Regions from separate parts of the Mesobacillus sp. LC4 genome, predicted to be linked through region 2. Evidence: riboswitches for the same ligand, from Rfam matches in the RefSeq annotation. Region 2 holds a riboswitch; each other region holds the start of a gene.
The links. Region 2 has a riboswitch for lysine ahead of AB5I83_RS00305 (aspartate kinase). Riboswitches for the same ligand answer to the same signal wherever they lie in the genome.

Region 1 (10,638 bases), on a different contig from region 2:
TGACAGCTTTTCCTCATTACCTGCCGTATCTGTTCGAACTCTTGAACTTGCCCTGAAATATGACAAAAATCCCCCTGAAAAATTCAGAAATGATTGTTTTTCTGGTAAGATTGATGGTGAGTGAGAATGCTGTCGAAAATGGAGGAGAAACATTTGGAACGCGAATTGGCACTTGAAATCGTCAGAGTGACGGAGGCTGCGGCGCTGGCATCTGCTCAGTGGATGGGCCGCGGCAAGAAGAATGAAGCGGATGATGCGGCGACTACGGCAATGCGCAAGATGTTCGATTCAGTCAATATGGATGGAATTGTTGTCATTGGTGAAGGGGAACTGGATGAGGCTCCGATGCTTTATATAGGAGAACGACTTGGCACAAAAATGGGCCCAAAAGTCGATATCGCGGTGGACCCGCTGGAAGGGACAAATATCGTCGCCAAAGGGCACAATAATGCCATGGCCGTCATTGCTGTCGCGGATAAAGGTACCCTTCTTCATGCACCAGACATGTACATGCAAAAGATTGCTGTCGGAAAAAGTGCTGCTGGGAAAATCAGTCTAGATGATCCTATCGAGAAGACGATTGAAATCGTAGCCAAAGCCAACAATAAGCGAATTCAGGATTTAACTGTCATCATCCAAGAGCGTGAACGCCATGATGATTTGATTGAACGAGTTAGGCAAAAAGGAGCACGAGTGAAGCTTTTCGGCGATGGCGATGTAGGTGCGTCGATTGCGACTGCCCTTCCTCATACAGGAGTCGATCTTTTTGTGGGAACAGGCGGTGCGCCGGAAGGAGTCATTTCTGCTGCTGCCCTAAAGGCACTTGGCGGAGATATGCAGGCGAGACTAGTCCCCCATACAATTGAGGAAGAAGAGCGATGCATTGCCATGGGGCTAAAAGATCCAAGACAATTGCTGATGTTAGATGACCTTGTTTCCGGAGACGATGCGATTTTTGCCGCGACTGGCGTTTCAAGCGGTGAATTGCTCGACGGAGTGCGCTTCCTCGGCGGAGACCTTGTTGAAACACATTCCATTGTTATGCGTTCAAAGACCAAGACCGTCCGTTACATCACAGCCCATCATCACCTAGAACACAAGCCACACTTAGTGATGGTTTAAAGAAAATACATACTTTTTACAGCACTTAGGAGGATGAAGATGAACGAAGAATTTTTTTTATACGATGATGTTGAAGAAACAAAAACTCGCTATGTAAGCTTTGTAGGTGAGAACCAGCGCTTTGACCTGGCCATCATGCAAACTGGCCGGTATTATGGCAAAAGCATTGTGATGGATATCCAAGGAAGCCGATTTGCGATTCTTGGCCAGGATGACCTCGATGAAGAAGGTTATCTTGAGTATGCCTATAATCTTTCTGAAGAAGATGCAGAGGAACTTCGCTCATTTCTGCGGCCGATCCTTTAAATCTGGAACGAACTGTTTGTTTGATTTGTCTTTTCAAAGAAATACTAAAAGGACAACAAGCAAAAGAAGGTGAGTTTCATGAGCAAGGAAGACCGTGAAAAGTACTCTGATTTTTCGAATGTAGAAAAGCAGCGCAACTATGTTACGGCTGAAGACTATCCGGAGGGTCCATATGGATCACCTTTCCGGAAAGATGAACCGGTAGAAGGCAAAAGTACACCATGGCGTGAGGGACAGCGCTCCTACAGCAATTTCAACTATGAGTTTAAGTCCCTACATCAGGGAACACCAAGGAAAGAAGCGGGTGCCCACCCAACCCATGATGATCCGGATGAAAGTGAGCAGCCGCCGTATAGCGATCTATAAAAGACAAGAAATGCTCCAATCATGATGATTGGAGCATTTTCTAGATTCTGTCTTATTTATCCTGAGCTTGCTTCGCTACCTTCTTGGCGACAAAATAGGCACAGCCAAAATTGCAATACTCATATAAGTACTCGCTGACGGTACTAATTTTCGTATCGAAAGTTGACTTCTGGTTTTGATCATCGAAAAAACCTCTTAGCCTTAGCTGTCCGTAACCCCAGTCGCCAACAATATAGTCATACTTCGTTAAAATTTCGCTATATCTCGCACGAAAGGCTTCTTCGTTAAAGCCGTCTCGTCCTTCATCCACGATCTCGTAGCAAAGGTTATTGATGCAAATCATAGGTCCACCTCTTTTTCGGTAACAGTTTCAGCTTCCTTAAAGCAAGCCAAATCGCTCGCACTTTTCTTAATTATAACTTATTCCCCATCAATTACTAAGCAAAAAAAATAAATTCGAAGCCATTCTAATGATTAGGGGGTGTTTTAATTGAAAAAAGCATTATTGGCTCTTGGTATTTGCGGAACTGTAGCGATGACCGGATGTGGAGCCGGTGACGATCAAGCTTCACCAAACGGGCGTGATGGCGGGGCTGGCATTTACCAGCGGAGCGGCAACACACTGAATGTAAATGATGAGCGCCCAGATTTGTATAACGAAGATGGACGCAAAGGAATGAAAGACAGAAGCGAGGACTTCGGCTATGTGCGCCACCAAAAAACAGGCGTAATGGGTGCAGATGAAATGGAAAGTGCCTATCAGGCAATCGACCGCGAGCAAATCGCCGACATGATCAGCAAATTCAGCTTGATGGCACAGAATGTGGATGATGTGTCGACACTTGTGACGGATGAAGAAGTTCTGATTGTATATGCAACAGATTCTCAAAATCGCAATGAAACTGCCGATCAAGTGAAACGGATGGCGATGTCTGTTGTTCCACGCTGGTTCCACGTGTACGTATCGGATGACACTAGCCTGCGCAACGAAGTCGAGAACTTTGCTTCACTCGATACCGATAGCCGTGATGTCGATGATTTGATTGATGGTGTTATTAAACAAATGCTTAAATCTCCTCAGGGTCGTCCCATGAGCACTGGGGAAAACGCAAATGGAGAAGCCACAGGCGAACTGAACGAAGAAACAGATAAAGACGATCTATCTACACAAATGAATCAAGGAAAATAATGAAAAGAGTTCAGCATGATGGATGCTGAACTCTTTTTTATGATTATCAAAAAGCTGCCCTTTTGTACAAATAATTGTGTCTAGCTCCAGCGCCTAACCCCTCGAGTCGCTTGTCTAGCTGCGGCTCCTAACTCCTCGAGACGTTTCGGTCCTGCCAATGAAGTCAAAGAACGACTTCACTGTCAGGCCCTCCAACGCTTGTCGGAGTTGGGCAGTCGCCTCCGCTTTTCCATTATGCCTGCTGGGCTTCCTGTTCTGCTAGCTCTTGTCGATGTTTAGCGGCAGAGTTGACCTGCTCGTCGGCATGGTAGGATGAACGAACAAGAGGACCTGCTTCGCAATGGCTGAAGCCTTTCTTGAGCGCAATCTCCCTTAGCTCTGCAAATTCATCAGGATGGTAGTATTTTTGGACATCAAGATGCTTCTTGGATGGCTGCAAGTATTGACCAAGCGTAAGGATGTCCACATTGTTAGCACGCAAGTCATCCATCGCCTCAATCAATTCTTCCTTCGTCTCGCCTAAGCCAACCATGATGCTGGATTTCGTCGGAATATCCGGCTGCATTTCTTTTGCACGGCGCAAGAACTCCAGTGAACGCTCGTACGTTGCACGTGCACGGATTCTAGGCGTCAAGCGCTTTACGGTTTCGATGTTATGATTCAGGATATCTGGGCGTGCATCCATAAGTGTTTTCAGGTTCTCCTCAACTCCGCCCATGTCGGAAGGCAATACTTCTATTGAAGTAAACGGATTTTTCTTACGGATTGCTCTTACCGTCTCGGCAAAAATTGCTGCTCCCCCGTCTTTCAAGTCATCACGGGCGACAGCAGTCACGACGGCATGTTTCAGGTTCATAAGCTCTACTGAATCCGCCACTCTTTCTGGCTCCTGCCGATCAAGCTCAGTTGGAAGTCCTGTTTTTACAGCACAAAAGCGGCATGCACGTGTACATACATCCCCAAGGATCATGAAGGTAGCAGTTCGTCTTACTGCCCAGCACTCATGAATGTTCGGGCATCTGGCTTCTTCACATACAGTATGTAGGTTTTTCTCCCGCATCATCTTTTTTAAGCCAGTATAGTTTTCGTTCGTGTTTAACTTTATCTTCAGCCATTCAGGCTTTCTCTGTACCTCTTTTTTGCTCATTATTTTCACTCCATTCCTGCTGCATTACATCAAGAACACCATGTAAAAATCAAGGCCGGTATACAGCTTCTCTGATGTCACTTTAACACAATGGAAAACTCTCGACAAGTACGATAACCATGCGTTCCTTGTGATTACCATTATTTGATATTTATGAAAAATCCCCATCATCGCAAACTAACAGAAGAAAAGCGGAGGCAGTGTTTTTTGCTGAAGCTGGAATTTATAGGAGCTACATCCTGAAGGGAGGATTATGGTGAAAATCCTTAAAGCAGTTATCGTTCTTTTTTTACTTTCCCCTGTCCTGATAAGTGATCATGCATACGCAGCTGAGCAGGGCCAGGAGGATGTTTACAAAAAAAGAATGGAACTCTATACCAAAGTAGAAGCGGTCAGCCAGATTCCCTGGTACTATATTGCTGCAGTGGACCAATATGAGCGGAATGTCCGCCAGGCAAGAAGGGATTTACCCAAGGCCGAAGGAATTTCAGGTGTTTATTTTAAGCCAGAAGAATGGGCTGGTCTCCTGAATCCTAATCTTGAAGATGATAATCCCGTTTCCATACAGTTCTTCAACGGAATTGGTTTCGATGGGAATGGTGATGGAAGAGCAAGTCTAAAGGATGACGAAGATGTTCTCCAGGCTTTCGCCCAGTACTTGCTTTCATATGGGACAGATCATGATAACTTGAAAATTGGACTTTGGAATTACTATAAGCGGGATAAAACCGTTGCGATCATCATTGGAAAAGCGATGATTTACAAGCATTTCGGCCGCTTAAATCTCGATTCGCATGTCTTTCCTATGCCACTTAGAAGCAACCACAGCTATAACAATACATGGGGTGACGCCCGCGGCTGGGGCGGCAGACGGATCCATGAAGGAACAGATATTTTTGCCAACTATGGAGTGCCTGTTCGCGCGACAGGATACGGCATTGTGGAAATGAAGGGCTGGAACAAGTATGGCGGTTGGCGTGTCGGCATCCGTGATATCAATAATACCTACCATTATTATGCCCACCTGAGCGGCTTCGCGAAGGACCTGAAAGTCGGACAAGTCGTCGAACCAGGCACGGTCATTGGCGGTGTTGGCAGCTCCGGGTACGGACCTCCGGGGACAAGCGGAAAATTCCCTCCCCATCTTCATTATGGCATGTACAAAGATAATGGCTATACCGAATGGTCTTTTGACCCCTATCCTCACTTAAAATTATGGGCAAGACAGGAAAGAGCCAATCTGAAGAAAAAATAAGCATTCAAAAAGGCCAACCATTTCGGTTGGCCTTTCCATTTTATGAACGGGCTTTCTTTACAGCATACAACACACTTGCTGCAAGTCCTCCCCAAATAATGACCATACCAGTGACCATCATTGCTACTGCGCTAGCATCCATTATTTAGCAACCCCCTTGTCTTGTGGAACTTCATATAGAGCTGCATCCCACTTCTTAGCTTTTGCGAAAATAAATCCGATTAAGATCGCTCCGATTGCGACAAACCATCCGTAATAAACATTGAACATAACCGGATATCCACCATAGCTCGTTTTAATATCTGTCATGATATTCATGACCATCATGATTCCCAGTACTACTGGAGTGATATATTTCAAAGAAATCACCCACCAGCTTCCAAGTCGGATATCCGAGATGGCATCAGCATGGTTTTGCAAGTTAGTCAGTTCCTTGGCTACCCATACGATGAAGACTACTTCTACCAGACCTGCCAGAGCGACACCATAGTTATTGATGAACGCATCTGCTGTATCGAGGAAATTCAAGCCGCCCTGTGTAGCGAACAGGATAGAGATCAAGGCAGACAAACCGCCGCCGATTGCAACAGCCTTTGTACGGGAAACATTGAATTTGTCCTGTACGCCGGCAACATAAGTCTCAACAATTGAGATCAATGAAGAGAGTCCAGCCAGTGTCAAGCTCACGAAGAACAATACTCCGAACGCGGCACTGAACGCCGGCAACTCATTGATGATTTGCGGGAATACCGCGAATGCCAGGATTACACCTTTGCTTACTACTTGGTCAATTGGCTGTCCCTGCTGCATGGCCATGAAGCCCAATGCTGCGAATACCCCGATTCCAGCCAGCAATTCAAAAGAAGAGTTGGCGAAAGCGGTAATGAATGCGTTATTTGTAATATCAGACTTCTTAGGAAGATAACTTGAGTACGTAATCATGATTGCAAATGCAATGGATAACGAGAAGAAAATCTGTCCATATGCTGCAACCCATACTTTACCATTCAGTATCTGACTCCAATCTGGCTTGAAGAATGCATTGACGCCATCAATGGCTCCATCCAGGGTTAATGCGCGAACAACGATTACAAAGAATAAAATAACAAGTGCAGGAATAAAAATCTTGTTCGCAACTTCGATCCCTTTCTTGACTCCCTTGAACAGGATACCAAGAGTGATGACCCAAACAATGACCAATGGAAGGAATACACCAGGTACGATACTTCCAACCTGGCCAGCGTCAACTACCTTTAAATAGTCACCAACAAGGAAGGTCAGCGGATCGTCTCCCCATTGCTTGCTTAATGAGAAATAAGCGTAAGACATTGCCCATGCGATGATGACTGCATAATAAGTCGAGATGACAAAAGAGACGGCGAGCTGCCACCAGCCAATCCACTCAGCACCTTTACGCATTTTGAAGTAACTTAATGGTGCAGAACCACGGTACTTATGGCCAATTGTGAATTCCAAAATCAAAATCGGAATACCTGCTGTCAAGAGTGCGAATAAGTATGGGAAGAAGAATGCTCCCCCGCCATTCTCATAAGCTACTCCCGGGAAACGCCAAATATTTCCCAACCCGACTGCCGATCCTACCGCGGCAAGAATAAATCCCGCCCTTGTTCCCCACTGTGGACGATTTTCCATTTTTAATCCCCCTCGCCTTCTAATCACCTGGAAAATATTGATGAATTAGAAAGTTTTATATTTTCAGATTATTTAGTCTAGGAATAGTATAGCTAGTTTTTAATTGCTTGTCAAAATATTATTTTCCTCATAATAAAAATATTCCTAAAAAATTTTTCCCAACTATACCAACTACCCTATTAATCAAGATTCTATTCCCACTTTCTTGAAAATATGAAAAAGACTGTCTGAGAATCAGACAGCCTTAAACATTATTCTGCAAGATTTTCTTTTAACATTTCTTCCTGGGTTGTCTTGCTTCCGAAGATGAAAGCAAAAGCAATAAGCAGGATTGCTACAGCCGCAAGTGCAGCCACCGTGCTTCCAGTGAAGCCAATGACCAGGAATCCGACAGATGCTATCGCTGCCGAAATCAAAGCGTATGGCAGCTGGGTCATGACATGATCTAAGTGATGTGAGCCAGCACCAGTTGATGATAGGATCGTTGTATCGGAAATTGGTGAGCAGTGGTCACCAAATACCGCGCCCGCCAATACAGCGGCCAATGCTGGGAGCATGATCGTGATATCAGCTGCAGCAGCGATATCCCCTGCAATTGGCAGCAGGATGCCGAATGATCCCCATGAAGTACCTGTTGAGAAAGCCATGATTCCAGCTACAAGGAATAGCAGGAACGGCAGGAACGAGATATTGATATTAGAGCTTTCGACAATCCCTGCAAGATATTTACCAGTTTCTAGTCTGCCAATCAAATCAACAATCACCCATGCAAAGACCAGGATATAGATCGCAGGAAGCATGGATTTAATACCTTCAACAATTCCTTTTCCAAAAACATTGGCATTGATGCCCTTTAATACGACAGCTTGTCTTACGAACAGAACCAGCGCTACAGCAAGGCCTAGCAAACCTCCGGTGACAAGCGACTTCGTTACATCAGTGTTTTCAAAAATCCCGAATATGGTCACTTCACCTTCAACAGCGCTAGCGCCTGTCCAAAGCATCATGCCAACTGTTCCAGCAACAAGGGCAATAATCGGCCATACTAGGTCTCCTACTGTCCCTTTCGAGCTTGTAGGCAGGTCATCCTTCAGTTCTCCCGGTACAGGCTTGTCCTGAGGAACGACAATTCCTTCTGTGATTGCACGTTCTTCATGCATTTTCATCGGTCCGATTTCGATATTGCGAAGAGCTACGATAAAGACCATTGCTAATGCTGCAAGTGCGTAAAAATTCATAGGTACGATTTGCATGAATCCAGAGAATGCACTATATTCATTAACACCATGTGCAGCAAGGATTGTACCGATCAAAGCAATGATGTATGCACCCCAGCTGGAAATCGGAGAAATCACACACATTGGTGCTGAAGTTGAATCAATAATATAAGCAAGCTTCGCCCGAGAAACCTTCTGTCGGTCTGTGATCGGACGAGTGACTTGGCCAACCGCCAAAGCATTAAAATAGTCATCAATGAAGATAATAATTCCTAGAAATGCACCGACAAGCTGTGCTCCAACCCTCGTTTTCACACGCTTCATTGCCCATTCGCCAAATGCTCGGCTTCCGCCAGAAATGGAAATGAACGCAGTGATTGTTCCCAATAATAATAAGAATAAGATAATGTACAAACTATATGTGTTCAGTTCTCCATCTGCGACAACGATTCCTTTTGCCGCGTCCCACATAATAGCAAATGTTTCTCCGATATTGAATTCAGCTAGCAAAAAAGCCGCTGCGATGATGCCTGTCCCCAATGATAATAGTACTCGTCTTGTGATGACTACCATCAGGATTGCCACTAATGGCGGCAACAATGAAAAAATTGTGTTTTCCATTCTTTCTTTCTCCTCCTTGTTTTTGACAGGGGGAAACTTTTACATGAAAAGAGTTTAGTTGCTTTCTTTTAAAAAAATACAAAAAAGGGCAACGATAGAGAACATTCTATCGCTGCCCTTAATAAGCAACTAGTGTCTCCATCACGATCTGTAGCTCCCCATTATGGATATACCTCCATAATGACAGTGATACTCTTGTTCAAAGTATCCCCAGCAATAAAAAATGTGACTCACTTTGTTATTGCTTCGGCAAGATTCCCTTTTAGCTGTGATCAACGTTGTCATCCTCACACAGCTTACTCTTGAATCCTGCGCCTCTACCCCATCGGAATGATGTGGTTTATTATTCAATTGGTTTTATAATATAACAATATCGCTAACTTGACAACTGTTTTTATTCTCCAGGAAGCTGGATGGCTGGTGATGTATCTCCTCCACCATTGTAAAACTGCGGAACTTTTCCTGGGTAGTAGAAACTGCCAATCGGAATGTTTTCCTGGACAGTAGCGATTTCGGTCGCAAAAGGAATGATAATCTGAACATTTACTTTTACTCTAACCGATACATTGATCAATGTATTGTTGATCCCATGTTCTTCAGTATCCCAGACAACATCCGCTGTCACATCACCGATTGCATTGAATTTTACTGGAACTCTCGGGCCCATATTACCTAATAGTGCATTATTGGTTGCCTGGCCCAATGGAACATAATAGATGATTCCTGCTTCCCTGTCTTCTTCATCGGTGACAAGCTCGACATCTGATAGCATCTCTAGCGAGGTGAGATTCCCTCTTTCTGCTTCCTTAAGGTTCATTTGCACAATATTAGTTGTTTCTGCCTTTACCCTGTTGATGATTTCTGTATTGAACTTCACTACAGTGGTCGTTCCGCCATCTACAGGGACGAATTCTATCACCTTATCAATATCCATCCCGCTGGCGATTTTTTTATTGATGGCCTTATTGATCACCAGGGTGGCAATCTTCCTTGTCTGGGATTCTGCATATTTCATCAATGTGGGCTCTAGCCCTTTATCTATGATCCAGAGTCCTGCTGCTGTTGAAAAGGAAAAAAAGACGAATGTCAGCAGGAATACATACCTGAAAGGCAAGGGCCCTTTCCGAGGCAGCCGCCGGCCGAATTTTGCCAAAATAAATCCCCCCTCTAAAGCTATATGTATGCTTTAAAGGGGGGAACTAGCCTAAAAACTATAATTAACTTTGTATGACTACATGGACTCTATAAATTAATAACTATTGGCAGCATACTCATATTTAATGATCGTATCGCAGCTGACAATCATCAGCGATAAGCTGGACTTCAGGTCGAGGTGATACGGCTCCACTCTTAGCCCGTTTTCCTCAAGGATACGGACAACAGGCCGCTCACTCAAGCCAGGATTCTGCTCGGCCACTACTCCCTTCCGGCCATCACTCAGGATGACAGTCAGACCGACCGGATAGATTGCCACAGCCCTGCGGAAAGCATCGACCACTTTTGGATCAAAAAGACTCCCTGCGCCTGAATATAGGATTTCCAGGCCTTCATGCGGCAGCATGGCCGGCCGGTATACTCTATTAGAGGTGACGGCATCAAACACATCCGCTACACCAAGTATTTTTCCGAACAGGTGGATTTCCTCTTCCTTCAATCCGCGCGGGTACCCTCCGCCATTCAACCGTTCATGATGCTGATAAGCACAGTGAGCGACAATCAGCGGGACAGTTGGAATATTCCTTAGCATCTGGAATCCGTCCTC
Region 2 (10,638 bases):
TTACGGTTATAAGCACCGATTGTGATAACACGTGCAAGCTGAAGCATGTTTTGAAGCTGGCGTGTGAATACAGCACCCTGGTTGCTCCACTTTGCAGTATCGTTAATATTGATATTCTTATAGCGCTCCATCAACTCGACGATTTTCTCGTCTGTTTTCAGAAGTCTGTCGTTGTAGCGAACAACCGTTACATTGTCCGTCATCCACTCGCCAAGCTCTTTGTGAAGGACATATGCATTCTCAGTGCCATCAAGTGACATGACGTTGTTCCATTTCTCTTCTTCCATCTTGACAGCATCATCGAATAGAGCAGAAGAAATAGCGTCAGAGCTCTTCTCAAGTCCATTGATGTAACGGATCGCATTTGGACCTGCTACCATTCCGCCATAGATTGCTGACAATAATGAGTTGGCTCCAAGACGGTTCGCACCGTGCTGTGAATAATCAACCTCACCTGCAGCAAACAAGCCAGGAATATTGGTCATTTGATCATAGTCCACCCATAGTCCGCCCATAGAATAGTGAACAGCAGGGAATATTTTCATAGGAACTTTTCTTGGATCATCGCCCATGAATTTCTCATAGATCTCAATGATACCGCCAAGCTTGATATCAAGCTCTTTAGGATCCTTATGTGAAAGGTCAAGGTAAACCATGTTCTCACCGTTGATGCCAAGCTTCTGGCTTACGCACACATCAAAGATTTCACGTGTCGCGATATCACGCGGTACAAGGTTTCCATAAGCAGGATACTTCTCTTCAAGGAAGTACCACGGCTTACCATCTTTGTACGTCCATACTCGTCCACCTTCACCACGGGCAGATTCACTCATCAGGCGGAGTTTATCATCCCCAGGGATTGCTGTAGGGTGAATCTGGATGAATTCACCATTAGCGTAATAACCGCCCTGCTGGTAAACGATCGCTGCAGCTGATCCGGTATTGATAACAGAGTTCGTTGTTTTACCGAAAATGATCCCAGGGCCGCCAGTTGCCATGATGACAGCATCAGCAGCAAAGGATTTGATTTCCATTGAAGTCAGGTTCTGTGCTACGACTCCACGGCACACACCTTCCTCATCCTTAACTATTCCAAGGAATTCCCAGCCTTCGTACTTTGTGACCAAACCAGCCACTTCATGGCGGCGAACCTGCTCATCCAAAGCGTATAGAAGCTGTTGTCCAGTTGTCGCACCAGCAAATGCTGTACGGTGATGCTGAGTTCCTCCAAAGCGGCGGAAATCAAGCAAACCTTCTGGCGTACGGTTGAACATGACACCCATACGGTCAAGAAGGTGGATGATACCAGGCGCTGCTTCAGCCATTGCCTTAACTGGCGGCTGGTTCGCAAGGAAGTCCCCGCCGTATACTGTATCGTCAAAGTGCTCCCATGGAGAGTCACCTTCACCTTTTGTATTTACTGCACCGTTGATTCCGCCCTGTGCACATACAGAGTGGGAACGTTTTACCGGCACTAGAGAAAACAGTTCAACAGGAGTTCCTGTTTCTGCAACTTTAATTGTAGCCATTAAGCCAGCCAAGCCGCCGCCGACTACGATCACCTTACCTTTACTCATCGTGACTCACTCCCTTAAATCCATGTCTGTCTTTCATATCCGTTCAATAGTAATTCTTTTTCCAGCATAGGCTTCGGATTGCAGCCCGTGGAAACAGCTTATACAAATGCCAGGATTGCGCGGACACCTACGATGGAAAGCGCAATGAAAACTCCGATCGTTACGTAAGTGGAAATCACTTGTGAACGCGGTGTTACTGTAATTCCCCAACTCACGAAGAATGACCATAATCCGTTCGCAAAGTGGAAAGTTGTAGAGATGACACCAATCAAATAGAACCATAGCATGAATGGAGAAGATAGGATCGTCTCCATCATCTGGAAGTTAACTTCTGCACCAAATGCTGCCGCGATACGAGTTTCCCATACATGCCAAGCTACGAAAATCAATGTAATCACACCAGAAACACGCTGTAGCATGAACATCCAGTTCCTGAAATAGCTATATTGGCCTATATTGTTTTTCGCTGTAAAAGCAATATAAAGACCATAAATCGCATGGAATAATAATGGTAAGAAGATAATGAAAATTTCTAAAAAGTACCTAAAAGGCAACTGCTCCATAAAATGTGCTGCGCTATTGAATGATTCTTCTCCCCCTGTAGCGAAATGGTTGACTACAAGGTGCTGCATAAGGAAAAGACCCACTGGAATGACACCCAGCAAAGAATGCAGCCTCCGCCAATAAAACTCTTGTCTACCTGCCATAAGTATACCCCCCTGAAATTTGGCCGTGATGTTCGGGCTTTTCTCCCCATCTCTATTAACCTAATAGACTGATTCAACCCAACACCGTAAAATAAGCATTTCTTACAATTATGTGACATGTTCATTTTACTCCCATCATAATAGAGCGTCAAGAAAACGGATACATAAAAATGCTTATATAAATAAAATTTTTAAAATATATTGATATTGTAAAAATCCCTCTTTCTAATTATTTAAACGTATGAAAGAGTATATTAAAATAATACTATTGCCTATAGGAACCGACTGATTAAAAAATTCTCAATACAATAATTTTGACGATCCCAGTTTCGGGTATGGTATAAATATGGAAAAAGTTTATAGAATTTCATAGACCATACAAAATTTAACAACTTTTTAATTTAATGTTTTCGCGGCAAATTGTTTATAATAGAGTGATAGAAAGAGGGGAGAACATGAGTGAAATAACTACTTCTGAGCAAAAAAACGATAGCGATCCACTGGCTGTCCCTGCGTTTGGATATGAATTGATCAGGGAAGTCCTCCTGCCGGAACTGCTTGGCAAAGACACAGCTGAAATCCTGTATTGGGCCGGAAAACGCCTCGCCCGAAAATATCCATTATCAACCCTTGACGAAACCATCCGCTTTTTCCAGGATGCCGGCTGGGGCACACTGACCATCAAAGAAGAATCCCGAAGAGAAATGGTGCTTGAACTTAGCAGCGAGCTCATTTCCTCCAGACTGAAAAACAACCCTAACGCTACATTCCAGCTAGAAGCAGGTTTCATTGCCCAGCAAATGGAACAGCAGAAAAATGTTACAACAGAAGCCTTTGAACACCCCAATAAAAAATCAGCGAAAATCCTGTTCACGATCAAATGGGATAAGGGTGATTTGATTGACTAGTAATGAATTATGCCAGGGCACAGCAAAACCGTTGCTGTGCCCTTATTAACGCTAATGACCTTTTCCATGTATTATTTCGAATCCACAGTTGTCTCGTTTTCGCTCCATGTTCCGTCTTAATGTGACGATAATTCTTTGATTCTCCCTTTTATCCGCACATTATTCGCTTTAATGTGACGGTAGTTCTTCGATTCTCCCTTTTATCCGCAAATTATCCACTTTAATGTGACGGTAATTCTTCACTTCTCCCTTTTATCCGCACATTTTCCGCTTTAATGTGACGGTAATTCTTCACTTCTCCCTTTTATCCGTACATTTTCCACTTTAGTGTAACGATAATTCTTCGATTCTCCCTTTTATCCGCATATTTATTGGCTTTTACGTTTCCGTATCATGCATGATACATAAAAGCTTTCCTGGCCACACACCAGGAAAGCTTTTCTTAATTCGTCTTAACCGCTTCTGAGTATAATTCAAATGCTTCGTGCAGTGATTCTACTGCGTTTACCATTTGTTTTTCATCAACGACGGTTGAAACCTTGATTTCGGATGTGCTTACCATTTTCACCTGGATGCCGTTTCCTTCGAGGACTTCAAACATTTTTGCGGCCACGCCAGGATTGGAAACCATGCCTGAACCGACGATGGACACTTTTGCGAGGCCTGTTTCAGATTCAACGGCCTGGTAGTTCAATGTTTCTTTATTACGTTCCAATACATCCAGTGCCTCTGGAAGGTCGTTGCTCTTGATGGAGAACGAAATGTTGGCTAACCCTGCTTCAGTTCTGCTCTGAACGATGATGTCGACATTGATGTGGTTCTGTGCAAGTGTTGTGAATATGGTTGAAAGTCCTTTTAATGAAGTGCTGACTCCAAGGACTGATACTCTCGTGATTTGGTCTTCAAACGCTACTCCGCGTACGATTAGATTCTGTTCCATTTCATTCTCCTCCTCGATGATCGTGCCTCTTTCTTTTTCCATGCTGGATCTTACTTCAAGTGGCAATCCATAGTTTTTCGCGAATTCCACCGCACGCGGATGGAGCACGCCTGCCCCTAGATTGGCCAACTCTAGCATTTCATCATAGGAAACGCTCAGCAGCTTCCTCGCACTTTTCACATATCGTGGATCGGTCGTGAACACGCCGGTCACATCTGTGTAGATATCGCATTTATCAGCTTTCAGTGCCGCTGCTAAAGCAACTGCCGTTGTATCTGAGCCGCCGCGGCCAAGTGTCGTGATTTGACCGTCATCCGTAACACCCTGGAATCCGGCGACAATGACCACCTTGCCAGTCTCTAAGTCCCTGGCAATCCTGTCTGTGTCAATATCGACAATCCGGGCGTTGCCGTGGACAGCTTCCGTTTTGATTCCAGCCTGCCAGCCTGTATAGGAAACGGCATCAATGCCATTTTGCGCCAATGCCATTGAAAATAGCGCGATCGTAATTTGCTCGCCTGTTGTCAGCAGCATGTCCATCTCTCTTTTCGATGGCGCGCTTGAAATATCATTTGCCATATCAACAAGATGGTCTGTCGTCTTGCCCATTGCTGATACGACTACGACCACATTATTGCCATTCTGCAATTCTTCTGCTGTCCTGCTTGCCGCATTCCTGATTCTTTCAACATTGCCGACCGATGTTCCACCGAATTTCTGTACAATCAATCCCATAGGTTTCCCCTGCCTCTTCATTCTGTATTTTGCCTCTAATAGAGTTTCCATGACTCCGCCGCATATGTAATTCTGTCAAAAATAGCCCTTAAAAACAGAAAAAGCAATGGAAGTGGCTCCCATTGCTTGATAAACGTGTATATACGCTGCAACATGAGATAGCACTCCAAGATGGCAATCTTGACAATCCAGCGTTTGTTCAACGAAGGACCAGCGTGAAAATGGATAGGCATTTTCTCACTTCGGCGAACATCCCCTTTCAAAGCCCATCTCTGAATCCTAAAATTCTCCAGACTTTTACTCTTGAAGCTCGCACCTCTATCTTCACTTTAATGCTCTAAAGTGATAGCTATATGAAATTTTTATCATTATAGCACACCTAAAAATAGAATGCTACATTAATTCTGCAATTTCTGAAAGAGTTCCTCTGCAACATTTGCCGGAAGACCAGCAGCATTCAACTCTTCCACAGAGGCTTCCCTCATTTTTTTCACCGAACCGAAATGCTTCAACAGGGCTTTTTTGCGCTTTTCGCCTATGCCTGGAATATCATCGAGCAATGACTGAAAAGCACTTTTGCCTCTTAGCTGGCGGTGGAAAGTAATCGCGAACCGGTGGACTTCATCCTGGATTCTCTGCAGCAGGTAAAATTCCTGGCTGTTACGAGGCAGTTCGATCACCTGCAGCGGGTTTCCATAGAGCAGCTGGGAGGTCCTGTGCTTGTCATCCTTGGCCAGCCCAGCGATTGGAATATCAAGTCCCAGCTCATTTTCAAGTACATCCCGAGCGGACTCGATATGGCCTTTTCCGCCATCGATGATAATCAAATCCGGGAGGGGCAACCCCTCTCTCAAGACACGGGTATACCTGCGCCTTACGACTTCCCTCATTGATTCATAATCATCCGGGCCCTTGACCGATTTAATCTTGTATTTGCGGTACTCCCTTTTTTCCGGCTTGCCGTCGATAAAAACAATCATCGCTGATACCGGATCGGTTCCCTGGATATTGGAGTTATCAAAAGACTCGATCCGGTGAGGAGTGTAAATGCCCATTTGTTGGCCAAGATTTTCAACAGCCTTGATGGTACGCTCCTCATCACGCTCGATTAACGAGAACTTTTCTTTCAGAGCGATCCCTGCATTCTTGGATGCGAGGTGGACAAGCTCCTTCTTCTTTCCGCGCTGCGGCTTCAGGACCTTTACTTCAAGCAGCCCTTCTGCCAGTTCAAGATCCACGCCCTCCGGAACCAAAACTTCCTTCGGTTTGAAATGCTCGTTTTTCGAATAAAATTGTCCCAGGTATGTGAGGATATCCTCTTCGGGTTCATTGTGAATTGGGAACATGGAAACTTCTCGCTCAATCAATTTCCCCTGACGGATGAAGAAGACCTGTACACACATCCAGCCTTTGTCAACAGCATAGCCAAACACATCGCGATCCGTAAAATCAGTCGTTGTCATCTTTTGCTTTTCCATTGTTGCCTCGATGTGGGCGATTTTATCGCGGAATTCCTTCGCTCGTTCAAAGTCCAACTCTTCGGCAGCGGCGGCCATTTTAGCACTCAAATCTTCCTTGATATCCTTGTAGCCGCCATTCAGGAACTTCGTGATTTCATCCGTGATCTGCTTATACTCATCCTTGCTGACGTCCTTGACGCAAGGCGCAAGACATTGTCCCATATGATAATAGAGGCAGACTCGGTCGGGCAGCGTCGAGCATTTCCGGAGCGGATAAATCCTATCCAGCAGCTTCTTCGTCTCGTTCGCCGCCTGGACATTCGGATATGGCCCAAAATATTTGCCGCTATCCTTCTTGACTTTCCTGGTAATGATCAGCTTAGGATGCCTTTCAGCAGTCAGCTTGATGAACGGATATGATTTATCATCTTTAAGCATGATATTGTATTTCGGGTCATGCTTTTTGATTAGATTGATCTCCAGCAGCAAAGCTTCCATATCGGAGGACGTGACGATATACTCAAAATCCTCGATTTCATTGACAAGTCGAAGCGTTTTACCATCATGTGATCCTGTAAAATAAGAGCGCACCCTGTTCTTCAATACTTTGGCTTTCCCCACGTAAATGATGGTCCCCTGCCTGTCCTTCATCAAATAACAACCTGGCTGAGCAGGGAGAAGCGCAAGCTTATTCCTAATTTGGTCATTCATGCCGTTCACCTCCTGTTACGGTGTCCATTTATATAAAATAATCTCATGATAGATTGGGTCGAAAATTTCATCTGATTTAAAGGTCTCTACCTTCTCGAGATTCCCGCCAAGGTCATAACCCTGGGAAGAGAAACCATCGATAACACTGTTAGTAAGATAAATTGTCTTACCTTTATATAACCCTTGGTCATGAAGGAAATTCCTGTAGGTGAAAATTCTTTTATGTGGGTAAGACATTCCCAAATATTGAAGGACTCTTGTTTCTTCCCATGTATACAGGATGAAATCCTCCGGTTGCTCCTCCATATAATGAGCAAGCTGATAGACTGCGGGCTCATTTTTGGCCTGTTTTTGTATATAAGTCGAAGAAATAATTGCCTGGGCAATGATGACCAATACTATGAGAAGCCTTGCGTACGTCCCTGCCCTTTTTTTTAAAAAGACAATAAGGCCAAGAAACACCAGTAATAGCGCCAGCGGCAGTATATGTCTTGGCTTATCGATATTCTGGGCAAAAAGAGCCCAAACACTGTAAGCGAGAAGCAGTAATATCCCGAGCTGAAGAGTGTTTTTCTCCTCAACGAGGTGTTTCTTCTGAAAGGTATTCGTCTTGTTAAAGGCGTTTTCCTTCTGAAAAGTATCTTCCTTCTTAACAGTATCTTCTTTTTGGTCACTGATTTTCTTATAATCTTTTCTATTTGCTCCCGGCAATAATAGAACGATGCCGATAACTATATATAATACCATCAAAACAGTTGTTCGTGAAAACATTCCCCACCACAAAATATTGGTAAACAGGAAAGCGTCCAGCCTTGCCAGGAAAGAGAGTTCATTCGTTGCCGATGTACCGCCCCATTCCTGGAAATGCCCGCCGGTAAATCCAAAAGCAAGTTCGAGAAAGCTGGTTAGTCCTCCTTCAGAAATAACCAGACCGCCAACCCAGATCAACTGGAACAATCCAGCGATGAGCACATATTTGATCACCCCGCCAAAGGCAATCTCACGTTTTGCATATTTTTTATACAATAAATAAAGGATGCCGATTCCCATCGGAATATAGCTCAGCCTGATACCCAATAGGACACTGAACAAAATCAGGGGAAGCAGCATCCATTTCCCTGTGGGTCTTGATTCAGCAGCTGTGACACTCCAGAAGTACCACCAAAACGCAGCAAGCGCAGCGCCCTCCGACATTGGCTGGTTCACGATGATGAGCGGATAACTGGCAGTATAGATAGCAGCGGCAATAAGAAAAGCATTCGTCCTGCTTAAGCTTCTTGTCCCGATGAAATACACAGGCAGAATGGAGCTGGTATACACTAATACATTGAAAAGAACCAGAGCCTGGTTTGGCTCGTTCACGAAATACTTAAGGAACATACCGCCCAATATAAAATAAGGATATCCCGGGAAATGAGGCTGCATCGCTCGAAGGTCATACCTGTCCAAAGCCAGGGAAAAGTCCACTTGGTCCCAAGAGGCTGCAAATGGATTTAGTGAACTCAATTGGACTATGAAAATGTATAGTACCGCCAGGGAGCTTAATCCAAGAATGCTTACTTTTTTTAGTTTTTCTCGATTCATCATTTTACACCAACTAACTTCCACCTTTTTTTACGTATGAAAAAAGTACAAGGATATTCCCTGTACTTTTTTGGAGAGAGGATCGTAAAGCCTCGAATAATAATTTATTTAACTTGTGGATTCAATACTACTTGCTTATTCTCAGCAGACTTCTTTTCAGCAGCCTTTTCTTTCCTAGGGCTTCGTGATGAAGTCAGCAGGAAAATCGCAGCAAAGTATCCGATATATGCAATGACTTCTTCAATCGAAGGCATTGATGAGTATCCAAACAAAGCCTTCAGGAAGATGCCCACATCGCCTGAGATAAGCGGTGCGACGCCAGTGTCACGCAGGTAATGCGCATAGTCGATTGGATGTTCAGGCATTAGCCATGTAATATCGTAAACATGGTACATAACACTGCCAATCATGTTGACATCCTGCATCATTGAAATCGCCTGAACAAGCAATCCCGCAGAAATCAGGATGATGAATGCGCCCGTGATCTGGAAGAAAGTCTTAAGCTTAACCTTCATCGTTCCTTTGAAGAACATGTATGAAACTGCGATCGCAATCAGTGTACCCGTGATTGCTCCCCATCCCTGCATGGCAGCACCGATGTTCCCTCCAGTGATTGCCGCAAAGAAGAATACAGTCTCGATCCCTTCACGCAATACGACAAGGAATGAATGGATGACCATGCCGACAATATTTCCAGTCGAAATGAACTTGTTCATTTTGCCTTCCATATTGCCTTTAAGATCTTTACTGTGGCTTGCCATCCAGAATACCATCTGGGTCAAGAGGATGGTCGACACAATCATGATTCCTATTTTCAGGTAAATCTCACTGCCCATTGCCGCGAATCCAGTGAATACTACCTGGAACAGGATCGCTACCCCGATGCTTGCCAGGATCGCAAGTGCTGCCCCTAGCCAGACATACTTCGTATACTTTGGATTACCTGTCCTCTTTAAATATGTTGTGATGATTCCAATGATTAATAACGCTTCCAATACTTCACGAAATGTAATCAGTAAAGCTTGAACTTCCATCGCTGATTCTCCCCTCTCCAAGGTGTCCTCTAGATTTAATGTCTTCTTCTCTTTATGCCAATAAAGACAATTGCACCAATGACTGCAACAATCAGGATCAATGGAATCCAGTTACGGATATTCGATCGATCTGTCCAGTCCTTTTTCCCGGTGCTCTCTTGTTCTTCTGTATCTGTAAAATGGCCTACTTCCAAGCTGGGAAGATCGAATTCATCTTGCAATGTATTCAGGATTTCCTCTTTCTTCTCTTTAAAAACTTCTATATTAGAAGGTTTCTTCCCAACCCCAAAGAGTCCTGGATTTCCTAGTGCTTCTAATGCAGCATCAAAGTCGGCTTTTATTGTTTTATCAACTTCAGGATTATTTGCCTCAACATTTGGCGATAGTGCTTGGTATGTAGCATATCCCTTTGCCAGGAGCTTCTTAGAAGTGTCATACTCCTCAAAGCTCTTTTCAATGCTTTCAAGTCTTCTCGCAACATTTAATACAAGGAGTTTCTCCATATTCTCAATCGTTGCTTCTTTATCTTCTTCATTTAAACTTTCCATGATCACTTCACCCGGCTCGGTTCCCATGTGCATATCGATTTCTTCTTTCACCGTTTCAAACAGGGATTTCGCCGCCGAGAAGTTTGGAGGGTTTTCATCCAGCTTCAACTGCATTTCCTTATAGACCTCCGCGACTTTCTCTTCATTGGGATCACCATATGAATAAGCGCTGGCAGTCTGAGGAATGCCGTTAATGAGAATTAATATCAATGAAAAACAAAAAAATATACCTTTTTTCATCTACTCTTTCCCTCCTACAATGATAATGATAATGATTATCATTTTGAATGTCAATCATATTTGATAATCGTCACTTTATTGTCACTATTTTCACTGCTTCTAAGTTGTGATTTTTTTTCTCCAGCAACCTTAAACACCGGCCTGGTCATTTCCCGATACACGGCGGGCACGACATTCGTCATATATTTTTTGAA
Region 3 (10,638 bases), on a different contig from region 2:
AATCATAGCGGAAGCCGTCTGTTTGATTAGGAGATTGTTCGTTCTTTGTGTTCTTCAAGTCCTGTTCCATTTGCTTCTTGTCTTGCCGTTTTTTTTCATAGTCCAACGAATTTGCCTCCTTTTTGCTTCCTATTATCCCAAGTCATTCTGCTTATATTCATAAGTCTCAATATAGTGGAAAAGCTAGGAGTACAAATCCTTACAACTCCGGGGCTAATCATGCAGCGAAACGACGCAATTGACTTTATCAAATTCTTCGCCATCCTGGCGGTCGTCATCATTCATACATTTCCCGGCAATGATCAAATTGGATATTTCGTTCTCGATAACTTATCCAGGTTCGCTGTCCCTTTTTTCTTTGTCGCTTCCGGCTATTTGTTCAGTCAAAAGGTGAGTGACAATCCTCAGTCCTTTGCCTACTTCAAAAAATATGTCACAAAAATACTGAAGATTTATGTTAGCTGGCTCCTGTTTTATGCTGGTTATGATGTAATAAGGATTTTATTGACGGATGGAAACGTTAAAGCTGAACTTACCAAGTACAAAGAAAACCTGACTGTTCTTAACCTGCTCTATTATGGCCAGGGAACAAGCGGGTATCAGCTGTGGTTCGTCATTTCCCTGGTATGGAGCATCGTGATTTTATATTTCTTTTATAGATTGAAAAGAGTAAGGCTGCTTTTGGTGATCGCTTTTTGTTTCAATCTCCTTGGCCTCTTTGGACAGTCTTATTCCGTATTTGATGAGCTGCCAGTCAGCACAACCCGGGCCGCTCTCTATATCAGCCTGTTCTATACAGTCATGGGATTCTGGCTTGCTTCGGTTCCCACCTGGCGAAAATATACTGCCAAGACTTACTTTTACTTGTTTTGTATCTTTATTATTTTACAGGTTCTAGAAGGTCTCTGGCTTCAGAAGGGACTGGATTCACAACATGGCGAATACTTCTTTTCGACGATTTTCCTTACCTTATTTCTGTTCCTTTACGCCTTACGCAGACCCCATCTCGGCAAGGGTTTGTTCATCACCAAGATAGGCGGAAACTCTCTCGGTATTTATGCCATTCATCTATTTTTTATAGATATGGTTGATCTCTTATTCGAATCAATCGGTTTGGGAAAAAGCACACATAACTTGCTGCTGAACTTGGTGGATACGTCTCTTGTCTTCGTTTTATCCTATACCATTTATAAGTTTTTACAGTCTGCCAAGTATGTGATCAAAAACAAAGCCTGATTCCAGCAGGAATCAGGCTTCTAGTTTTTACGCGAGGCACAGGAAGACAACTTGCACCTATTTATTTTTCCTCAATCAAATTCCTTTCCAACCTCTCCAAAATCCTCCGCTTCTGATAAAGCATCGTCGCGGTTTCAGCAAGGTCGCTCACCATGGATCGATTCGCGAAAGCTCCGAACACGATTCCTGCCACCGGAACCATTTGGAGCAGCTTTTTCCAGCCGAATGATTCTGTATATGTCAATGTCACCTCGCGCCAGCCCTGCAGCTGCGAGATGACTTCCCTTGATTTTTGTTCATTGTTAAAATCGGATAACTCATTCAGGATCGCTTGCTTTCCGACGACATCCGCTGAGGAAAACTGGAGGCACTTGATGATGAACACCCGCTCCTTCTTATCTCTCGGGTCGAAACCATGGATGATGGCGATGTCCTGAATCGTTTTTAGCGAGAGGGCCAGGACTGCGGGAATATCGATCGCTAGCGTAAAAATCCCACCAATCCCTGTACTTGCTCCCTGGATTGTCGCCGCCTTCTTCCGCTGCTCGCCCAGCGCAAGTGATGCCTGCTTCATTTCTTCCACCGGAATGGTTTCCATATCGGAAAGATGGCTCACTTTCCTTCCAGTCTTTTTCTCGAAGAATTGGAACACAGACTTCTCACTGGTCAAATACTGTCCGCCTGTTTGTATATAGCTGCCAAGCTCATCCAGCAGGAGACCGACCTTTTCCTGGATGAACTTCGGAGTAAACCGGTCTAGCATCTTGAAAGGCAGACGAGTCAGCTTCTCCCAAAACCATAAACCTTTCTGGTCCTTCTCCCATTTTTCAATTTGCTCCAGTTCTTTCAATAAGTACTCATGTGAGTCCATCTGCATTCATCCACCTGTCATTTTTGATACTATATAAACGGTTTACACTATAGGAAAGTTTCATTTTAATTCGATGTTATAGAATTCTTTTGCCAAAGCCTTGAAACGCTGAGAATCTATTTCCTCTTTCTGAACCCCAACTTCCGTCCAATAAGTAAAGCTGGTTTCCGTCAACACCATGCTTCCATCGGCCGTCACCCTAGTCAACAGCGGCTTCTTGTTAAAAGGTGAATGTGGATGCTCTGTAATGATGTTCTTCATCTCAGTCAAATCACTGATATTCTCCACCGGCTCTCTAGAATCAAAAGCATAGCCGATTCTCCAATCAGGATCCTTATACTTCAGCTTCATCTCTAAAAAGTAGTCTCCGAATTCACTCTCTTCTTTTTTCACCCTGAACTCACCGTTCGGAGAATGTATTTCTGTCCCATCCATCGGCACCGGCCTTAACGGCAAATTCCCGCCAAAACCGGTATCAACCAAATACCTTTTCCCATCGGCCTTCAGTAAAATCGCAGCATGCGTCCTGCCCGTCGGACTGAACCCTCCTAAATCCGGAACATAAACAGACCCACGGACCAGCTCAACATCAAGCCCATTCTCTTTTAAAAACAAATAAAGGATGCCGTTCAAGTCATAGCAGAGGCCGCCTTCCTTTCTATGGATGATCTTTTCCACTAGATGAGCTTCAGTCAACTCATTTGAATCTCCAGAAAGGGTGCATAGGTTTTCGAAGGGGATGGTGGCTGCAGTCTTTTCAAGTACATCAGCCAGATTATGTATGGCAATAGAATCATGTGGTTGAAATCCTATTCTTTTTCGGAATTCCCTATTTAAATTATTCATACAAAGTTACCTCTTTCAAATTTTGGAATTAATTCAAGCATATAATATTTATAGTATAACTCCAATTATTCATACCTATATTTCCATTGCTTGTTTTGATGCCTTCTCCACAAAATCGACAGGTACCCTCCTTCCAGATGGTACCTGTCGTTATTTTCGCCTTAATAGTTTACTGAAAAGGCTATCAAGGGTATTATTAATTGACACAACTAGATCGGCTAAAAGGAGAATCGGATGCTGGATTACAGATTATATAAAGGTCAGGGCACGGAGTACATCGTGTTGTTGCATGGGATCGGCGGAAGCTCGAATATTTTTTACAAGCAGCTTAAACCTTTTCTTAAAAAATATCATATCGTCGCAATCAACATGCCTGGCCATGGGAAATCACCTGACATAGATTCCTATAAGGAAAGGTTCTCCTTTGATTCAATTGTCAGGGAGATACTCAAGACGCTGGACCACCTTTCGATTCGCAAGGCTCATTTTGTCGGAGTTTCGCTAGGAACAATCATCGTCCACCATCTTTTGCAAACCGAACCTGGACGAGTGAGGTCAGCAGTCCTGGGCGGGGCGATTACCCGATTGAACCTATTTGGAAAATCATTGATCAAGCTCGCTTGGTTAGTAAGGAACTTTATTCCTTTTATGTGGCTTTACCGTATATTGGCCTGGATCCTGATGCCTCGTGGCAACCATAAGAGTTCCCGGAGATTTTTTATCCAGGAGGCCTATAAGATGAAACGGAAAAACTTCCTTGCATGGTATCCTCTTGCAGGTGATGTGAAAGCCACCTACAGCAAGGTCCAGGAAAAAAGCGAGGACGTGCCGAAGCTCTATATCTCAGGTGCCGAGGACCATATGTTTGTCAGGGAACTGGCAGAGGATCTGCGTGGAGATGATAGCTCTGAGCTAGTGATCCTTGAACAGTGCGGCCATGTCTGCAATATTGAAAAAGCTGATGAATTCAACCAGCTATCAATCGAATTCATGGATAAACATGAAAGCAAACGAGCAAACATCAGTTAATTAGAAAAGCGCAAGCGCCTTGGTCAGCCCCGACAAGCGTTGGAGGGCGGACCGGTGAAGTCGTTCTTTGACTTCATTGGGCGGACTGAAACGTCTCGAGGGACTAGGCGCTGGAGCTAGACACTAATCTAAGTGAGGAAATTTATACTTACTTATCCATTAAAAGAGGGAATGAGCTAAGCAGCTCATTCCCTTTGTTTGTTGACGATTTAGTAGTAATAAAACGGATATCTAGGCGGCGGGCAGCACGGATAAACCGGCGGGTAAAATCCACCATAGTAAGGGCGCGGATAAAACAAAGCGCCTCCCAATAATCCACCAGCCAAACCACCTAAGAATGGCAATCCAAAGCCCCAGCCGAACCTCTGATCGTGCGAACGATAAGGATGTCTGTATGCATGCATACGGCTTACCTCCCTCTTCTCTTTTTATCTTCATTAATTTTATATGCGTTTATCATGGTTTTGGCTTGGGCGAATGCACATGGGATGTGGATTTCAGGGTTGTAGGCTTGTGCTGGAGCATTGGTATCTCTATTTCCGAATCTATTCCTAAATGGGCCTTTCAGGATGAAAAATTGTCCTCCATTCAAAAAAAGAAGCATGAAAGCCACTTTGGGCCTCCATGCTTCCAAACTATTAAACTTTAAATTTCGCGACCATTTCTCTCAGATTCTCTGCAAGTCGTGCAAGTGATGCGGATGATGAAGCGACTTCTTCCATGGAAGCCAGCTGCTCTTCTGTTGCGGATGCGATTTCTGCAGTGCTTGCGACTGAGCCTCGGGCGATTTTGGTCACCTCATCGATTGAGGCGTTCACCTGCATGACGCTCGCTGACATCTCTTCTGAAATCGCGGAGACTTCCTGGATTTCCGAACTGACATTTTCAATCGATTTTAGAATCTCGTCAAATGTCTTTCCAGTGTCTTCTACCAACAAAGTTCCCTCGGAGATTTCCGCTGTTCCTTTGTTCATCATTTCAACGACCTGGTGGGTTTCTTTTTGAATCACTTCGATCAAGCCGGAAATCTGACTCGCTGACTGTCTTGAGAGCTCAGCAAGCTTTCGGACTTCATCGGCGACGACCGCGAATCCTTTTCCATGTTCACCGGCTCTTGCAGCTTCAATGGCAGCGTTCAGGGCCAGCAAATTTGTCTGGTCAGCGATTCCCGTAATGACCTCAATGATTTTGCCAATCTCAGCCGATTTTCGATCCAAATCCTTGATGACGGCATTCGTTTCACTTGTCGTATGATTGATTGTTTTCATTTTCTCGATCACTTTTTCCAAGGAATCATGTCCGAGCATTGCCTGTTTTGTCGTATCAGCCGCAGACTCTGCGACAGTGGAAGTCGTAACGGCAACCCGCTGGATTCCTTCCGACATCTCTCCTACCGCTTTCGCACTTTCTTCCGTATTCTTGCTTTGCAGTTCTGCACCGCCGGCAACTTCCTGGATGGCTGTTGCTACCTGATTTGTTGCCGAGTTAGTCTGATCCGCACTTGCCATCATTTCTTCAGCAGATGCCGCAACCTGCTCGGATGTACTGCTAACTTGATAAATCAAATTCCGCAAGTTGGTTGCCATTTCATTGAAATCGGCTGCCAACTGGCCAATTTCGTCGTTATTTTTCACATTGATTTTTTCAATAGCCAGATTTCCGTCAGCCATTTGCTTAGCTGCATGTGATACAAGCTGGACAGGCTTTGAAATGATCCTGCTGATATAGGTAGCAATCACTGTTCCGATGATAAAAGCAGCTGCACTGAGCAAAATGATGAGCAGCGCTACTTTCTGTACTTGTCCGGATAAAGTTTCACTCGTAGCATTCAACGCATCCTGCTGGTACTCGATTGCATCCTCTGCCGCAGAATTCAGGTTGAAGATGAGTGGATTCCCTTCTTTCTGCATAAGCAATCGGACCTTGACCGCCTGTTCATCTCTTATTAAAACAAAGGCCTCTGAAGCGACTTCATAATATTGCGCTTCGGCTGCAATCAGATTTTCCCCTACCTTTTTCCCCTCGGAAGATTCTGTTGTGCTCATATATTTCTTAGAGCTTTTCTTAAAATCTTCAACAGCACCCTCAAATTCAATCAGACTTTCACCATCGCCATTTGCCATATATTTTTGAAGTGCCAGCTGCTCCCTCATGATGGCATCCTTCATCTCGACAATCAGATTCAGCTTGTCCATCCGGTCTTCAATGGATGATGAGTATTGGCTGTTCATTTTATTAAACTCAAAGTTTGAGATAATGGCCACGACAGCCAACAAAGCCAATACTGAAAAAAAACCCGCCAATAACTTGGCACGGACACTGGTTTTCATTTGCGGTTTTGCGAATCTTACCTGTGGTTTTGCGAATCTCTTTTTGAATTTCATTTTCCGCTCTCCTGTCCAGTAATATTAATTACCCCTCTTACCTTCTATTTCGGCTAAGATTCAGAAAATTTTAGGACTTTAGTTATAAAAACTCAAAAAAAAAGAAGGCTCTATGAAAGCCTTCGATACTTGATTTCACCGCCAATGATGGTCATCTCGATATTCATTGATAAAAGCTCGTCTGCATCCTTCATTTCAAATGGATTTTTTGAATATACGGTCAGGTCAGCTAATTTTCCTCTTGCAATCGTGCCTTTTAGAGTCTCTTCGTTCGTCGGGTAAGCTCCTAATTCTGTAAAAAGACGGAACGCGTCGACCATCGACAGTTTCTGCTCTGGCACGTAGCCATCGTGAATTTCGCCTGGCTTTTTCCGGGTGACGGCTGCATGGATTCCGAGAATAGGATCGACTGGCTCAACCGGAGAATCAGAACCCCCTGCACAAATGACGCCTGCATCCATCAAAGTTTTCCAGGCGTATGAAAGCTTGATCCGCTCTGCGCCAAGGCGCTCCTGAACCCAAGGAAAGTCACTCGCAATGAAGCGCGGCTGAATATCGGCAATCCGGCTTGGTGATTTCAGGCGAGGAATCAATTCCTCCCGCAGAACCTGGGCATGTATCAGCCTGTCACGATAAGCTGCAGCCGGGAACTGGTCCAGCACATCAAGAACATTTTCCAGCGCCTGGTCACCAATTGTATGGACCGCAATCGGCATGTCCAGTTCGCGTGCCCCTTTCACGATTTCATAGAGCTGCTCCTGGTCATACATGGCATCACCATAGTGACCCGGCGCATCGCTATAAGGCTCCGACAACAAAGCGGTCCTTCGTCCAAACGCCCCGTCAGCAAAAACTTTCACCGCACCGATTTGCAGCATGTCATTGCCATAGCCCGTGTACATTCCCGCTTCCTTTAGGTTTGGTAAAAATTCATGGTTTATCAGGAGATTGCTTCGTAAACCAAGCTGCTCTCCATTTAATAGCTCATTGAATAGATCCCACGTTTTTTCGAGACCCCCGAGATAGAGCGGATCATTCGTATGGACACTTGTCAGCCCTTTGCTCATCGCATAATGCATCGTCTGCCTCATCGCTTTTTTCCAGTCATCGTATGAACGCTCAGGAATGTATGCCCTGATCAGATTCGCCGCTGACTCGAGGAACAGGCCAGTCGGCTGTTTCGTGATTTCATCCAGGACGATGGTGCCGCCCTCCGGCACTGTGATCGCCGGATGATAGCCGCTCACTTCCAATGCTTTACTGTTGACAAGGGTCGCGTGCAGGCACGTCCTTGTTAAAAATAACGGGTTGGCTGGTGCCACATAATCCAGCTCACCAATCGTCGGAATTCCTCCGTCTGTAAAAAGATTCTCATCCCAGCTTGAGCCGACAATCCATTCACCAGGCTCAACCTGGTCGGCTTTTGCCTTGATTTTTGCCAGCATCTCATGCCTTGATGTGATTCCTACAAAATCAAGGTTGATGAAGCTATCCGCCATGATGGATAGGTGAAGGTGGCTGTCAATGAGGCCTGGCGTGGCCGTCTTCCCTTCAAGGTCAATGATTTGTGCCTGGCTTCCCCAGTGCAGCACCATGTCCTCGGTAGTTCCCATATCAATAAAACGGCCATTTTCGATGACCACTGCCTGTACAATTGGATTTCGTGAATTGAATGTATAGATGGTTCCATTTTTGTAGATGGTTCTCAAGAAGATTCTCCCCTTTAGATAAAATGTGAATGCCTGGGGAGTGCGTCAGGAGTTTGATAGAAGGGGGATAGTTGGTAAGCTCTGGCATACAAAAAAGCAATGACAGAAAATAACCTACCATTGCTTTTACAATATACGTTATCCTCCATTTCGATCAGTAGTTCTCCATGCACAAAACCCCGCATGACAGTCTGCTCCTTATTCAGAAAGCAGCCCAGCAATAATCAGTCTGACCCTGATTACGCTTCGGCAAACAACCCTTTCAGCCACCATCAACGATTGTCGATCTCCGATGGACTACTCTTGTTATTCGCTCCTCTACCTCACCGATCTGATAAGATCATATGAAATTAGGTTAATAGTATCATAAATGTCCAAGAATGTTCACTGATTTTTGCTTGACATTCTTTTACAATGAAAAAGAAAGGAAGTGGAATATGATAGTAAAAGAACGAACCAAACCAGAAGAACTAGTATTGTTGCAGGCTCTAAAGCCAAGAATGGAATTAGAAGAGAAAGATGCGCAAAACCTATGGACACTGGAGAAAGGCTATGAGGGTGAAGTCCAATTCGACAAATGGTTTACGGAATACCAAGTTGAAAGTCTCATTATCAACGACCTGTTACTGGAAGTGAATGGCACCCTTTTTCAAATCGATTCGTTTGTGATCACACAGGACCGGTTGCATCTTTTTGAAGTGAAGAATCTTGAAGGGGACTATTATCTGGACGGAGACAAATTCAAAACTGTTGCCGGCAAAGAAACCAAAAACCCCCTCCACCAATTAAGCCGCGCAGAATCACTCCTTAAACAATTGCTCAAGGAACTTGGCTATTACATTCCTCTTGAACCTCACCTCGTGTTCATTAACCCAGAATTCGCCCTGCTGCAAGCACCATTGAAATCACCCATTATTTTACCCAACCAACTCAACCGTTTTATGGATAAAATGAACAGAACCTCTTCCAAGCTGAATAACAAACATACCAAATTGGCCGAAGCGCTATTGTCCTTGCATATTAAGAAATCACCGTATTCAAGAGTGCCGAGCTATGATTTTGGTATGTTGAGGAAAGGGGTTATTTGTGGAGGGTGCGGGGGGTTTTGTGAAATTTATAGTAAAAGCAAATTCATTTGCAGTCACTGTGGACTCACGGGGGATATTGATACCGCTGTGGTTCGAACAGTTAAGGAATTTCAAATGCTCTTTCCTGAAATTAAGGTTACAACACAGACTATATTTGATTGGAGTGGCGGCATACTATCCAAGAAAACCCTTAGAAGAATATTAAAAGATAACCTTACTTACATTGGTGATTTCAACAGGCGATATTACGAATAATAATTCTTGATCAGTGTCCGATTTTTTCGGACACTTTTTGTTTAGTGAAGCTTCGAACTTTCTGCGACCGTAATCTTGGCAGGATTCCTTTTTCGGGCGCAGCTTCGAACTTTCTGCGACCGTAATCTTGGCGGGATCCCTTTTTCGGGTGCAGCTTCGAACTTTCTGCGACCGTAATCTTGGCGGGATCCCTTTTTCGGGCGCAGCTTCGAACTTTCTGCGACCGTAATTTTGGCGGGATCCCTTTTTCGGGCGCAGCTTTGAGCTTTCTGCGACCGTAATCTTGGCGGGATCCCTTTTTCGGGCGCAGCTTCGAACTTTCTGCGACCGTAATCTTGGCGGGATCCCTTTTTCGGGCGCAACTCCGAGTTTTCTGCGACCGTAATCCTAGCGAGCTTCTTCTTTCGGGCGCAGTTTCTAGTTTTCTTCCAACACAAATACTGGCGGGACCCCTTTTTCGAGCGCATGTTACTCCTACTTGTGGCTCTAATCTCCACCTTTAACAACTTACTAGCACATAGAGAACTATGTATTAATAAGATCCTAATTCACCCTCAAGGAATGAACCCAAAAGAATTTGGCAAAATAATCATAATAGAAAACGCTTGCAATTTTTCAGATCCGTTTTATAATACTTGTATACAAGTATACTTGATTAACCAGGAAGGTGAGGAAATGACGGAAAATAGTAATTTTCTTTATCCGCAAAAATGGCTCTCTAAGGCTTCAACGGGTGACCGGGTTGCGAGTGAGCTCCGGATGCAAATTATTTCGGGCTTGATTGAAAGCGGTGCCATCCTTTCGGAGAACAAACTGGCTGCTGATTTTAACGTAAGCCGTTCGCCGATCCGTGAAGCGCTCAAAATTCTTTCAGCTGAAAACCTGATCCGCCTGGAAAGAATGGGTGCCGTGGTTATTGGCCTTACAGAAAAAGATATCGAAGAGATTTATGATGTCCGCTTACTGATTGAATCATTCGTTTTTGAACGACTTATCAAAATAGATACAACCAGCCTGGTAGTTGAACTGAGCAAAATTCTCGAAATGATGAAAATTGCCATCAAATACAAGGATGCCGACGAGTTCAGCCTTCAGGATGTTCTTTTCCACGAGACGATCATCCGGGCCATCAACCATTCCTATATCAGAATGATTTGGGATAATACGAAGCCCGTCATGGAAGCTTTCATTCTTTTATCGATGCGAGCAAGGGTTGAAGA

Region 1: another riboswitch for lysine. It lies ahead of AB5I83_RS10335 (Na+/H+ antiporter NhaC family protein); the one in region 2 lies ahead of AB5I83_RS00305 (aspartate kinase).
Region 3: another riboswitch for lysine. It lies ahead of AB5I83_RS12755 (amidohydrolase); the one in region 2 lies ahead of AB5I83_RS00305 (aspartate kinase).

The regions. Positions count from the first base shown of each region.
Region 1 is NZ_JBGCUB010000002.1:817,821-828,458, reverse strand. It holds gene glpX (class II fructose-bisphosphatase) at 154-1,122, shown strand; gene AB5I83_RS10375 (DUF3055 domain-containing protein) at 1,162-1,428, shown strand; gene AB5I83_RS10370 (cytosolic protein) at 1,507-1,794, shown strand; gene AB5I83_RS10365 (YutD family protein) at 1,847-2,137, opposite strand; gene AB5I83_RS10360 (YhcN/YlaJ family sporulation lipoprotein) at 2,285-2,983, shown strand; gene lipA (lipoyl synthase) at 3,216-4,130, opposite strand; gene AB5I83_RS10350 (M23 family metallopeptidase) at 4,384-5,385, shown strand; gene AB5I83_RS10345 (methionine/alanine import family NSS transporter small subunit) at 5,426-5,527, opposite strand; gene AB5I83_RS10340 (sodium-dependent transporter) at 5,527-7,038, opposite strand; gene AB5I83_RS10335 (Na+/H+ antiporter NhaC family protein) at 7,290-8,876, opposite strand; lysine riboswitch at 9,020-9,204, opposite strand; gene yunB (sporulation protein YunB) at 9,271-10,029, opposite strand; gene AB5I83_RS10325 (HD-GYP domain-containing protein) at 10,126-10,638, opposite strand, start outside.
Region 2 is NZ_JBGCUB010000001.1:59,518-70,155, reverse strand. It holds gene sdhA (succinate dehydrogenase flavoprotein subunit) at 1-1,577, opposite strand, end outside; gene AB5I83_RS00315 (succinate dehydrogenase cytochrome b558 subunit) at 1,676-2,284, opposite strand; gene AB5I83_RS00310 (YslB family protein) at 2,740-3,192, shown strand; gene AB5I83_RS00305 (aspartate kinase) at 3,635-4,867, opposite strand; lysine riboswitch at 5,019-5,196, opposite strand; gene uvrC (excinuclease ABC subunit UvrC) at 5,266-7,038, opposite strand; gene AB5I83_RS00295 (hypothetical protein) at 7,054-8,625, opposite strand; gene AB5I83_RS00290 (FTR1 family iron permease) at 8,727-9,656, opposite strand; gene AB5I83_RS00285 (hypothetical protein) at 9,692-10,444, opposite strand; gene AB5I83_RS00280 (glycosyltransferase family 2 protein) at 10,495-10,638, opposite strand, start outside.
Region 3 is NZ_JBGCUB010000003.1:371,809-382,446, forward strand. It holds gene AB5I83_RS12715 (hypothetical protein) at 1-106, opposite strand, end outside; gene AB5I83_RS12720 (acyltransferase) at 220-1,236, shown strand; gene AB5I83_RS12725 (EcsC family protein) at 1,298-2,113, opposite strand; gene AB5I83_RS12730 (arylamine N-acetyltransferase family protein) at 2,168-2,953, opposite strand; gene AB5I83_RS12735 (alpha/beta fold hydrolase) at 3,188-3,982, shown strand; gene AB5I83_RS12740 (hypothetical protein) at 4,192-4,386, opposite strand; gene AB5I83_RS12745 (hypothetical protein) at 4,392-4,595, opposite strand; gene AB5I83_RS12750 (methyl-accepting chemotaxis protein) at 4,621-6,366, opposite strand; gene AB5I83_RS12755 (amidohydrolase) at 6,477-8,075, opposite strand; lysine riboswitch at 8,226-8,404, opposite strand; gene AB5I83_RS12760 (nuclease-related domain-containing protein) at 8,513-9,418, shown strand; gene AB5I83_RS12765 (GntR family transcriptional regulator) at 10,094-10,638, shown strand, end outside.